DNA from 3 places in the Neobacillus sp. DHD-1R genome. Region 3 is predicted to be linked to each of the others. Evidence: a T-box and tRNA genes for the amino acid it is inferred to sense, from the RefSeq annotation. Region 3 holds a T-box; the other regions hold tRNA genes.
The links. The T-box of region 3 lies ahead of argS (arginine--tRNA ligase). A T-box ahead of a tRNA ligase gene usually reads a tRNA of that ligase, here a tRNA-Arg.

Region 1: it encodes a tRNA-Arg, which carries the amino acid that the T-box ahead of argS (arginine--tRNA ligase) is inferred to sense. The anticodon was not compared.
Region 2: it encodes a tRNA-Arg, which carries the amino acid that the T-box ahead of argS (arginine--tRNA ligase) is inferred to sense. The anticodon was not compared.

What each region holds. Positions count from the first base shown of each region.
Region 1 is NZ_CM173232.1:1,899,441-1,903,725, forward strand. Features, by position in the region: gene bla (class A beta-lactamase) at 108-1,022, shown strand; gene AC3ANL_RS09120 (GNAT family N-acetyltransferase) at 1,221-1,676, shown strand; tRNA gene AC3ANL_RS09125 (tRNA-Arg) at 1,778-1,851, opposite strand; gene AC3ANL_RS09130 (YwaF family protein) at 1,922-2,662, opposite strand; gene mutS (DNA mismatch repair protein MutS) at 2,917-4,285, shown strand, end outside.
Region 2 is NZ_CM173232.1:1,036,250-1,040,534, reverse strand. Features, by position in the region: gene AC3ANL_RS04815 (sugar-binding transcriptional regulator) at 1-156, opposite strand, end outside; gene AC3ANL_RS04810 (glutaredoxin family protein) at 304-555, opposite strand; gene rpoN (RNA polymerase factor sigma-54) at 598-1,920, opposite strand; tRNA gene AC3ANL_RS04800 (tRNA-Arg) at 2,259-2,330, opposite strand; gene clpP (ATP-dependent Clp endopeptidase proteolytic subunit ClpP) at 2,536-3,141, shown strand; gene AC3ANL_RS04790 (HPr family phosphocarrier protein) at 3,253-3,510, opposite strand; gene whiA (DNA-binding protein WhiA) at 3,566-4,285, opposite strand, start outside.
Region 3 is NZ_CM173232.1:5,148,946-5,153,230, reverse strand. Features, by position in the region: gene AC3ANL_RS25355 (spore germination protein) at 1-768, opposite strand, end outside; gene AC3ANL_RS25350 (TetR/AcrR family transcriptional regulator) at 974-1,546, shown strand; gene AC3ANL_RS25345 (alpha/beta-type small acid-soluble spore protein) at 1,576-1,830, opposite strand; T-box leader at 1,935-2,148, shown strand; gene argS (arginine--tRNA ligase) at 2,215-3,909, shown strand; gene AC3ANL_RS25335 (DinB family protein) at 3,982-4,285, shown strand, end outside.

The DNA.
Region 1 (4,285 bases), 2.2 Mb from region 3:
GCTGGTTAACAGCCGATTGGTGTTAATCAAAACATAATGATTAAACCCACTTATTCTATTAATAGAAAGAGGTTAAGATCTTGAAGAAAACACATAACATTTTCAGCATGAATAATATTATATTTGCCCTGCTTGTGCTAGTGGTTGCCATTGTACCCCTTGCCGGCTGGTCGATGACCACCAATAATCATTCTGACAAGCCCGAAAAGGCAGTCAAGAAAACACCAGCACCCCATATACACCGTGAGTTTGCACAACTCGAGGGCAAATTTGACGCCCGGCTCGGAGTCTATGCGATTGATACCGGTACAAATCGGACCGTTGCCTATCGGCCTGATGAGCGGTTCGCTTACGCATCCACCTTCAAAGCTTTAGCCGCAGGTGCATTGCTGCAGCATTACTCAATTGATCAACTCGACGAGTTAGTCACATACACCCGCGATGACATCGTATCGTATTCACCCGTTACAGAGCTTCACGTAGACACCGGGATGACGCTTCGGGAAGTTATCGAGGCTGCTGTCCGATATAGCGACAACACCGCTGGGAACCTTTTATTAGAAAAATTAGGAGGACCCGAGGGATTTGAAACAGCGCTTAGACAGATTGGCGATAACGTTACCCAGGTTGATCGGTACGAGCCGGATTTGAACTCAGCTGTTCCTGGAGATACTCGTGACACCAGTACACCAAAAGCACTTGCTACGAGCCTCCAGGCTTTCGCAGTCAGTGACTTGCTCCCTGCTGAAAAACGTACGATCCTGACAGATTGGATGCGTGGAAATGCAACTGGAGATGCATTGATCCGTGCTGGTGCACCAACAGGCTGGGAAGTCGATGATAAGAGCGGGGCAGGAAGCTATGGAACGCGGAATGACATTGCGATTGTTTGGCCGCCGAATAGAGCTCCCATTGTCATCGCAGTTCTATCCAGGCGCGATACACAGAATGCCGCCTATGACAATGCGCTTATCGCAGAAGCTGCCAAGGTGGCACTTAACGCTCTGAAGTGGGACAAATAATTAAATTTACTCATCCCAATTCTCAATTGCATCAGTAAACAGACTTGTCATTCAGTCATCATATACTATCATTAGAAAGATTTAGTATGTGCTGACTGATTTTTTTCTATATAATAATAGAAATGGGGGTTATATGTAACCGATTTCAAAAGTTCTAGCATCTTTTAAAAAATATACGATAACAAAGGGAATTTTAATATGAAAATAATAAGTGTAAGGGAACATCCAGAATATAAAGAAAAAGCAATAAAGTATTTTCAGAGTATATGGGCAAACGAAAACAGTATGAAAGTATATGAAGATTGTATTGCACATGGGATAACAACCGATAGTCCACTTCCTATTTGGTATTTATTGGAGGACTTAGGTGAAATTATTGGTTGCGCGGGTCTTATTAGTAATGATTTTATTAGTCGTATGGATTTATGGCCTTGGATTTGTGCTCTTTATATTGAAAAAAGGTATCGTGGAAGGTCTTTGGGTAAAAAACTTCTTTTGCGTGCTAAAGCTGATGCAGAAAAAGCAGGATTTAATAAAGTTTACCTTTGCACGGACCACGTTGGATACTACGAAAAATATGGGTTTACATATATAGGTGACGGATATCATCCTTGGGGAAGCAAATCAAGAATTTATGAGATTTATACAGAATAATAAAACCTGCAAGGTAATTTTTATTTTCGGCAAATTTTCGGCAACCACCAAACAATTATTTAAACCAAAATAAAAAGCCTTGAATGATCAAGGCTTTTGTACGTCCCAGAGAGGATTCGAACCTCCGACCTACAGTTTAGGAAACTGTTGCTCTATCCTACTGAGCTACTGAGACACTTATTAGGAACCTTATTTATTATAATGAGTTAATCGAAAAAGGTCAATAAAAAGTTCAGTTCATATTATTAAATGGACTGTTCACTGACGACTTCCGTTTTGTTTACCGTTGTCTTTTCTCGGAAAATGAACCAAACGATTAAACTCAATACGATTAATAAACCTTCTAACGATAAAATATACCATGGGTATGGGCCGAGAACATCTAATAAACTCGGACTTGTTGGTTTGTGGCTTAAGAACATATAGTTACCACCGACTAACTTGTTGATAAACATAATAATCGGCAGCAAAACATTCAAAAAAATAAACAACTTTAAGACGGACCAGACGGTTGGCCGATATCCCTTCACCCACGTAAAATAGAGAGGGATCCAAATGCTCATCATATGAGTATAAAAGAAATGAAAAAATCGAAAATGTGGAAAGTCATAAGTTAATAAGGGTGTAACCAAAGCTTGTGATGCCCCAAGTAAGGCAGTAAATAATAAAATCTCGTAGATGATCTTTTTCCTAGTCAGTAATAAAAATACTGTTAGAATAAGGCTGATGCTGCACAGCTCAAGCGGGATGGCATGACTGACATTCCAGCTTCCATTAATAAACATCCATATATGGTAGGTGATTTCCATGATGATCAATGAAATGGCTGCCCCGATTTCTGCTCGTCTCCAAACCTTATCCTTTAACCTATCCCTAAATATAAAAATAATTACCGAAACGAGAAATAGGATAAATAAGACAACAAAGTGACTGACTGAAAACATCTGAAAATCAAAGTTTTTGTTACTTCGGCCAAACCACTCCATAATGACACCATCCTTTTATCGGAATCTTATCATGATTTACTTTCGGAATTAGTCGAAATTTAGATGTGTTTATCATTTCAATAGATTTATTCAGTAATCCTTTTAAACTGGCAAATATTCATCGGGTGCCTGACACCCACGGTATGTGATATAATAGTATGTCGAAGTAAATCGAAATATGAAAAGCGAAAGCTTGACTTTTATGAAGTTTAAAAGATATATTTACAAAATTGATTAAAACCGTGGAGGTCATTATGGCTGCTTATACGCCGATGATACAGCAATATTTAACCGTTAAGGCAGATTATCAAGATGCCTTTTTATTTTTTCGCTTAGGCGATTTTTACGAAATGTTTTTTGACGATGCCGTAAAAGCATCACAAGAATTAGAGATTACCTTAACGAGCCGCGAGGGCGGTTCCGATGAACGAATTCCGATGTGCGGCGTTCCCTATCATGCAGCCGCTAACTATATTGAACAGTTGATTTCAAAAGGCTATAAAGTCGCAATTTGTGAGCAAATGGAAGACCCAAGACAAACAAAAGGTATGGTGAAACGGGAAGTTGTCCAACTAATCACACCAGGTACCGTGATGGATGGAAAAGGATTATCGGACAAAGAGAACAACTATCTGGCCTCGATTACAGCCTTTGACGATCAAACCTATGGTTTTGCCTACAACGACATCTCAACCGGTGAGAGCCGGGTTACACTTCTTTCCAATAATTTTGATGAAGTGCTAAACGAATTGGCCGTCTTAAGTGCCAAAGAAGTAGTCATTGCCAGCAATTTTGATGGTGAACTGCAAAAGAAAATGCGCGAACGCGATGTGCTGGCGATTTCCTTTGAGGATAATAGTTCAATAGATATCAATTTTTCTCAGCTGTTGGGAGCCCTTAATCAAGATAAATTAAAGCTTACCGTGGCTAGGCTGTTTAACTATTTATTCCGGTCGCAAAAACGAAGCCTTGACCACCTGCAGCCTGTTACGACGTATCAAATTCATCAATATATGAAAATTGATTACTATTCAAAACGAAATTTGGAATTAACCGAGACAATTCGTTCCAAAGGAAAGAAAGGTTCCTTATTATGGCTGCTTGATGAAACGAAGACAGCGATGGGCGGAAGGATGCTCAAACACTGGATCGACAGACCGTTGATTAAACAAGCAGACATCGAGTACCGGCATAACCTTGTTGACGTGTTAATCAATCATTATTTTGAGCGTCAGGAACTTCGTGAAAAATTAACGGAAGTCTATGATTTAGAGCGATTAGCAGGCCGGGTGGCATTTGGAAATGTCAATGCCCGCGATTTAGTCCAATTAAAGCGCTCATTAATGCAGGTTCCTTTTTTAAAACAAATCCTTCAAGGTATGCAAAATGAACAAATGAATGAAATGGTAGAATTGCTTGACCCTTGTGAAGAAGTCACAGATATCCTGGAGCAAGCGATTGTGGAAAATCCTCCGCTTTCATTAAAAGAAGGAAACATCATTCGTGACGGTTACCATGATCAGCTGGATCAATACCGTGATGCCAGCCGGAACGGAAAGAACTGGATCGCCCAACTTGAGCGTGAAGAACGTGAGAAAACCGGCATTAAATCTTTAAAGGTTG
Region 2 (4,285 bases), 1.3 Mb from region 3:
ACGAAGGATTCTTTCCGTTAATCCAAGGCTAACGGCTAAACTCCTTCTTCCTACGGGCTGCATATAACTTATGTAACGTAGGATCGTATATCTTTTTTGCAGAACTTGAAGGAGGTCGGGTAATAATCTTTTTTGGATATCGATAAATGACTGCATGAATCGCATGCTCCTTTATTGTATGTAGTTGGTCGTAAAATGTCCACCATAGACATATTATGTCCCACCTACGTTAAAAAAAATCACCCCTACTAGTAGTACGTTTTTATTGTAGCAGGAGTGAAAATGTATTTCAACTAATTTTAGTCAGCTTTTTTCTTGCAAACGATTACTTATGTCAAATTTGTCAACATAGCCGTAACCCACTTCTACCCCATCGATATAAACAACAGGAATCATTAGTCCGTACTGTTCTGTCAGTTCATCACTTGATTCAATATCGACTTCCTCAAGTTTAAAATCCCATTCCTTTTTCATTTCTAAAAGGGTAGCTTTCGCTTTCTCACATAGCGGGCAGCGATTTCGAGTATATAAAGTAATTGTCTTTGAATGTTGCATCGTCTTTTCCTTTCAATAGTAAAAATTTGAATGATTAGTAGTTTACGTAAACCGTTTCCGCTTGGAGGAGGATGGTATCCCCAGTTGTTCGCGGTACTTAGCAATCGTTCGTCTTGAAACTACAATCCCTTTTTGCACTTGTAATTGTTCAACAATATCTTGGTCTGAGAGTGGTTTTTCCTTGTTCTCTTGTTCAATTAACTTACTGATTTCATTCTTCACTTGGGTCGAAGACGTAGTTTCATCATTAGAAACGGTCTGAATGGTGCTGGTGAAAAAAGTTTTTAACGAGAAAGTGCCCATTGGTGTCTGCACATATTTTTCACGCACTGCCCTGCTGACTGTAGATTCATGAATTTCAAGTTCGTTTGCCACTTCTTTCATTGTCATCGGAACCAAATATTGGGTCCCTTTTTGAAAAAAGGCCGTTTGTTTTTCAACGATTTTCGCTACTACCCTGGTAAGTGTTTCTTTGCGCTGCTCGATGCTTTTTAAGATCCATTGGTAGTCCTGCACCTTATCCTGCAAAAAACGGCTCACCTGCTGGTCTTTATTGTTAAACTTTTGTAAATATTGTTCATTAAAGCTGATCCTTGGCAGAGAATCATCAAACATCCGTACGGTTAGACCCTGAGGGGTTTGTTCCACAACCGCATCTGGAATAATGTAGGTGGTTGCTTCATTGCGTAACATGGCCGCTGGTTTTGGATTAAGCTGTTGAATATCATCAAAAATATCTTGAATCTCTTTTAAAGAAATTTTCAGTTGTTTCGAAATTTGTTTCCACTTCTTTTCGGCAAAGAGAACGAAATAGTCAGAAATGATTTTTTGAGCCAGTTCATTATTTGGATTTTTATAATAAACTTGCATCAACAGGCACTCTTGGAGGTCTCGTGCCCCGATCCCTGCTGGTTCCAATGTTTGAATTACAGCTAGGCATTCCTCCACAAGTTCAGTGTCCACTTTGAGATGTTGAGCGATTTCCTCAAGGTCTCCAATAAAGTAACCGTTTTCATCAAGGCTTTGTATAAGGTGACGGATGACTTTTAACTGTTCCGCCGATAAATTGGTTATTTTTATTTGAGAGATTAAATATTCTTCAAGCGAAAATGGTTTGTCTGCAATCTGGTCTATCCAATCTTTTTCCCCTTTTTGGTGCTTCTTTCGTTTGCGGTCAATGAGGGGATTCACTGGGTTGACATTGTCATTTTCAATCTGCAGTAAGGGATTTTCCAATGCCTTATCTTCTAGGAAAGCAGTCAGTTCCTGTGCGGAGTATTGCAATAATGCAATGGCTTGAGATAACTCCTGCGTCATTGCTAGTTTTAATGTTTGCTGCTGCCATAAGCCTGCTCTTAAGTCCATTCGTATCCCCCCTTTTCCTATTTTACACGATTGAAAGCTTTTCGTGTATTAGAAAATGAGAAATGAGGAAGGGCCCATTAAATAAAAAAATTTGAAGAAATAAAGTTTTTAGTCTGGAACTTTACTTCTTTTGAAAAATCGGTCTATTTTTGGGAATAATTGTCTATTTGTACAAAACACCTTGAAAATGGTACAAAACCCTTTGAAAATGGTACAAAACACATTAAAATCCGCACAAAATCTCCTTAAATTGGCACAAAAGCACCAAAAAGTAGCACAAAATCAAATAAATAAAGTAAAAAAACCCCCTGTTTGCAATAAACAGAGGGTTTTCAGGATGCGCTCGGCGAGAATCGAACTCACATTTTAAGCTTCGGAGGCTTACGTGCTATCCGTTGCACCACGAGCGCATAAATATTAGCGACTTTTCTATTATATGCTACCTTCCCCTATTTTGCAAGCATAGAATAGGTTTTAAAATGAGGTAAAATGGTTATGATGATGTAGTGAAAGTTGTCGAACATTTTAAAGGCTATTTGTTTGACCTTTATTGACCATCAGTGTATGATACTAATACATAAGCATTTACCTTTTCTAATCAAAGGAGGAAGAAAAATGAATTTGATTCCTACAGTTATTGAACAAACAAACCGCGGCGAAAGAGCATATGACATTTACTCCCGTCTATTAAAAGACCGGATTATCATGCTTGGCAGCGCAATTGACGACAATGTTTCCAACAGCATTGTGGCGCAGTTATTATTCCTTGAAGCAGAAAACCCTGAAAAGGATATAACACTTTATATTAATAGTCCTGGTGGAAGCATAACATCTGGGATGGCCATTTATGACACCATGCAATATATTAAAGCAGATGTATCGACTGTTTGTATTGGTATGGCTGCATCAATGGGTGCATTCTTACTTGCTGCAGGTCAAAAAGGCAAACGTTACGCGTTGCCTAATGCTGAAGTCATGATTCACCAGCCACTTGGCGGTGCACAAGGACAGGCAACTGAAATCGAAATTGCCGCAAAACGTATTCTATTCCTTCGTGAAAAATTAAACGGCATTTTATCAGAACGCACTGGCCAGTCACTTGAAGTGATTAGCCGTGATACAGATCGTGATAACTTCATGACAGCTGAAAGAGCAAAAGAATACGGTCTTATTGACAATATCATTACACGTAAACTTACTGATACACCTGAGAAAAAATAAGGATAAACGGCAATCGGCTTTCAAGTCGATTGCTTTTTTTCATTTTAACATGCTTTTCAAAAATCGACTAAAAAAAAGGATTTAGCCTGGAATGGGCCAAATCCTTTTTAATTATTGTTCTTTTTGAATAAAATCAGATAAAACGTTGATGGCTTTTTCTTCATCATCGCCGTCTGCAATGATATTGATGACGACTCCGGAGCCTACTGCTAAGCTCATTAATCCCATAATGCTTTTCGCATTAACCTTTTTGCCATCCTTTTCTAGAAAGATATCAGCAGAAAATCGATTCGCTTCCTGTACAAAAAGTGCTGCAGGGCGTGCTTGTAAACCCGTTTTCAATTTTACTTCTATTTCTTTAGCCAACATTATAATAATTCCTCCTAGTATTTATTGTTTATTTACTTGAAACTAATTCATTATTTCACAAACTATGACCTCTTGAGGCCATTTCTCCCATTCGAAGCTTGTCAGCGATTTCATCGATTTTCCTTAAACGATGATTAATTCCTGATTTGCTGATTGAGCCTCCGGAAACCATTTCACCTAATTCTTTTAAGGTAACGTCAGGATATTGAACGCGCAGTTCCGCAATTTCTCTAAGCTTATCAGGTAAGATCTGCAATCCAACAGTGGCATCAATAAAGCGGATGTTTTCCACCTGTCTAATCGAGGCCCCAATCGTTTTATTAAGATTAGCGGTTTCACAGTTGACAAGCCGGTTGACGGAGTTTCTCATATCCCTAACAATTCTGACATCCTCGAAGCGGAGCAAGGCATTATGGGCCCCGATGATATTTAGAAACTCAGTAATTTTCTCAGCTTCTTTTAAGTAAGTTATAAACCCTTTTTTACGCTCAAGCGTTTTACTATTAAGATCAAATGTATTCATTAATTCGCTTAAAGAATCATTATGTTCTTTATAAAGCGAAGCAATTTCCAAATGATAGGAAGAGGTTTCCGGATTATTTACAGAACCTCCGGCAAGAAATGCACCGCGAAGGTAAGAACGCTTACAACATTTCTTCTTTATTAGGTCTGGTGAAATATCATGAATGAAGGTAAAGCCTTCGCCAAGTATTTTCGTATCTTCAAGAATTTCCTTTGCCTGCTCAGCTAAACGAACAATGTAGACATTGTTTTT
Region 3 (4,285 bases):
TTGAATTTGCGGGAACGGAGAATACGGCATGTCCTCAATAAACTCTTCGATATATTCTGATTCTAGTATCGCGTCAATTTGAATGCTACTTAACCGCTTACGAACCTCCGCCAAAAGAGGATCAAGGGCAATTCCTTCTATATAAGCAATCACAACATCTGTTTGCGACAGCTCACCAAGGGAGAGGGGCTCAAATTTCAGTCTGGTACTGCGAATTCTCCTGCGTAGAAGGGTGGTATTTGTCACAATTGATTCAGTAAACCCGTCTCTGGGACCACGTATGGTGATTTCTGCCGTGGGCTCTTCCACACTCCGCTTTTCAAATCCAGCCAAACTGGCAAGTAAAGCGTCTGTCTGCCCTTCAATTAAAATACCGACATCCGCCTTTAAGACCCCATTAACCAATTCGTTTATCTGTGAAACAGTTTTAATGGGGGTGATGGCAATCAGCTGCTCCTCGATTACTTGCCCAATCGTACGACATTTACCTAGCCCGCTCGGTATTCCCTCAAACAACATCGGTTTTAATAGGACATTTTCAAGTGTTTTTGTGTCCGTTAACCCATCTAAATAAATCAGCAGTATTTTAGGCTTGCCTTCTATATTTATTGGGCGAATGACAAAATCAAAGCAATTTTGAAAAATGTCCTTTAATAGTTGCTCGTTTGTTGAAAGATCCTTACTGAGTTGTTCATGATTATTTTCAGTAGGAAGAGGGATCGCTGTTTTTATATCAAGTAACTTTTTTCGTTTCCGAAAACGAACCATTATGAAGGCACCCCTTTATATAGCTGTGTATATTTTTCCAATTAGAGGGATTGGTATGCACTTTTAAAGAACATAATAGGAAAAATTTCAATGGATGCTGTAAATTCCCAATTAATTTGAAACTACATAAAAGCTATGCTATAGTAAAACCGTATAAATATGACTGTAGAACTAAATTAGTCATTAAGGGGGGTTGTCCACAACTATGGCACCCGACAGAAGAAAGATGATTATCGAGGCGGCAACAAAATCCTTTTCGTTATTTGGCTACAAAGCCACCACCATGGATCAAGTAGCAAGGCTGGCCAATGTTGGAAAAGGTACCATTTATACTTTTTTTAAAAATAAAGAAGAATTATTTGAAGAAATCATTTCAACACTCGTGAAGGAAATGATAGCTGAGGCAGAGGCGGTCATCCAGCCGGATGCAGCGTTTACGGTAAATGTTCATCGCGCACTTACCCGTATCTTAGAATTCCGTTCACAGCACGTGCTTATGATTAAACTCGTTCAAGAAGAAACAGAAATGGGGACACTTGCGGTATCCGAAATGCTGCAGCATGTGGAGAATGAAATTATTGCTTATTTAAAACAAAAGATTGAATTAGCGATTGCCAAAGGAGCAATACCAGCGGCCGATACCGAAGTCACCAGCTTTCTCTTATTAAAAATGTATATCGCCCTTGTATCAGACTGGGAAAGAAATCATGAACCATTGAGCTCAGAGCAAATTGCCGAAATAATGAAAGTATTTTTATTAAAAGGCTTAAAACAATAAAGAAGGGACCTCAAATAGGTCCCCGAAAATTACTGTCTTTTACTTAGGTTTTCCTGTGCCATTTTGACAAGCTCGCGGACCATGCTGCCGCCGAGCCGGCCGCCGACTTTCCCTGCTTGTTCGGATGTAAGCTGTCCATTGTACCCTTTTTTTAAAGGAACACCGACCTCTTCGGCAGCTTCAAATTTTGCATTCTCAGGGGATTGTGACTGAACGACCCTGGCTTTAAGGGCATCTAACCCACTGCGAGCTTCAGGGACGAGTATTTTATTTCTTCTAGACATAAAAAATCCCTCCTTTATGTTAGGATTCCCCTAATGAAAAAAATAATCAGCAATGACTGGATAAATCCTTATCTTTCCAGTATAATAACTGATAATCAAGTCGGAAAAAGTCAATGAGAAAGAGAGTAGTTATCTTGCGAGTTCAAGCGAGTCAGGGAGGGTGTGAGCCTGATAAGGAGCGGATAATGAAGCGCACTTTTGAGATGCAAGCCCGAAAGTAGTAGGGAATGCCGGAGAATACTCCGTTATAAAGGAAAAGCTGGTTCTTTTTGAACAATTAGAGTGGTACCGCGGGATAATCAAACTCTCGTCTCTTTAAATAGAGACGGGAGTTTTTTGTGTTTATTTGAAAAAGGGCTTTTTAAACAAAGGAGGTCATTCAATATGAATGTTAAGAAGGAGTTGGCAACGGTTCTATTTGAGCTGCTTGACCAGGAAATTTCAATGGTAGAACTGGAACACATGATTGAAAAACCAAAAAATAGTGAACACGGGGATTTAGCCTTTCCGTGCTTTACATTAGCCAAGGTAAAAAGAAAATCCCCCAATCTAATTGCCCAAGAACTAAGTCAAAAAATTCAAAAGCCGCTATTTGAACAAATTGAAGTGGTAGGGGCGTACTTAAATATATTTTTAAATAAGAAGCTTGTTTCTGAAAAGCTTGTCAATGAAGTGGTTTCCCAAAAGGGTCATTTTGCTGATCTGGTCTTCGGTCAAGGCGGAAATGTCACGATTGACATGTCGTCACCGAATATTGCCAAACCTTTCTCGATGGGGCATTTGCGTTCCACGGTCATTGGGAATTCCTTAGCTCTTATCACAGAAAAGTGCGGCTATAAACCGATTAAGATTAACCATCTTGGTGACTGGGGCACACAGTTTGGGAAGCTGATAACGGCTTATAAATTATGGGGCGATGAGGAAAAGGTAAAACAAAACCCGATTAAAGAGTTATTGGCCCTTTATATTAAATTTCATGAAGTGGCAGAAACGGAGCCAGCATTGGAAGATCAAGGGCGTGGCTGGTTTAAAAAATTAGAAGATGGTGACGAAGAAGCCTTACATTTGTGGCAATGGTTCCGTGATGAATCTTTAAAAGAGTTCTCTAGAATTTATGAGTTAATGAATGTTCAATTTGACTCGTATGCCGGGGAAGCCTTTTATAATGACAAAATGGACCGCATTGTCCAACTTCTAGAGGAAAAACAGTTACTGGTAGAGTCTGACAAGGCCATGGTTGTTGAGTTACCTGAGGAACAGCTGCCGCCATGCCTTATTAAGAAGTCTGACGGGGCAACACTGTATGCGACACGTGATTTAGCAGCGGCTCTTTATCGCAAAGAAAACTACAACTTTGTCCAGTCCTTATATGTGGTCGGTCATGAACAGAGCCTTCATTTCAAACAGTTAATGGCGGTGTTAGGAAAAATGGGTTATAAATGGGCAGATAAAATGGTGCATATCCCATTCGGCCTCATGCTAAAAGAAGGCAAAAAGATGTCGACACGTAAAGGCAAAGTTGTGTTACTTGAAGAAGTGTTAAATGAGTCTATCGCAATGGCAAGACACAATATTGAGGAAAAGAATCCAAACCTTGTCAACAAAGATGAAGTGTCCAAACGAGTTGGGGTTGGAGCGGTCATTTTCCATGACTTAAAGAACAATCGGATGAATGATATTGAATTTTCGTTGGAGGAGATGCTCCGCTTTGAAGGAGAGACAGGACCATATGTCCAATACACCTATGCCCGGGCCTGTTCAATTTTACGAAAAGCCAACTGGCAGGCGGATGAACATGACACATCCTATCCAAATTCCTGGGATAAAGAATGGAAGGTAGCGAGCCTGTTAATGGATTTTGCACCTGCAATTAAAAGAGCGTGTGAAAATTATGATCCATCTCAAGTGGCTAAATACATTATTGACCTTGCTCAAGCCTTTAATAAATATTATGCCGAAGTAAAGATTCTTGAGGAGAGCGACGAGCAAAAGGCGCGTTTAGCCCTGGTTTACTCAGTGACAGTTGTTCTTCAAGAGGGCTTGCGCTTGTTAGGGATTGAAGCACCAATGGAAATGTAAGATATTTTGGTTAATATTTACCTGATTATGGTATAAAATAGAACGAGGTAAACGAGAGGGAGGAAAGAGAAAATGAGTGAGCTATTGTTTAAAAGCTTCGAGTTAACAAGAGGAAGATTATTGAATTTCGCGGCTGGACTAGATGAGACGATTGTGGATGTGCAGCCACAGGGCTTTAACAACACGATTCACTGGCATATAGGGCATGTGCTAACGGTTGCGGAGCAATTTATGTTTGGCTTTCCCAAAAAGTCGACCAGTTTACCGGCAAACTATATGACGTTGTTTGCTACAGGTAGCAAACCCGCTGACTGGCAAGGTGAGGTTCCGTCTGTTCAGGAATTGACTGTACAATTAGAGGACCAACTCAAAAGAA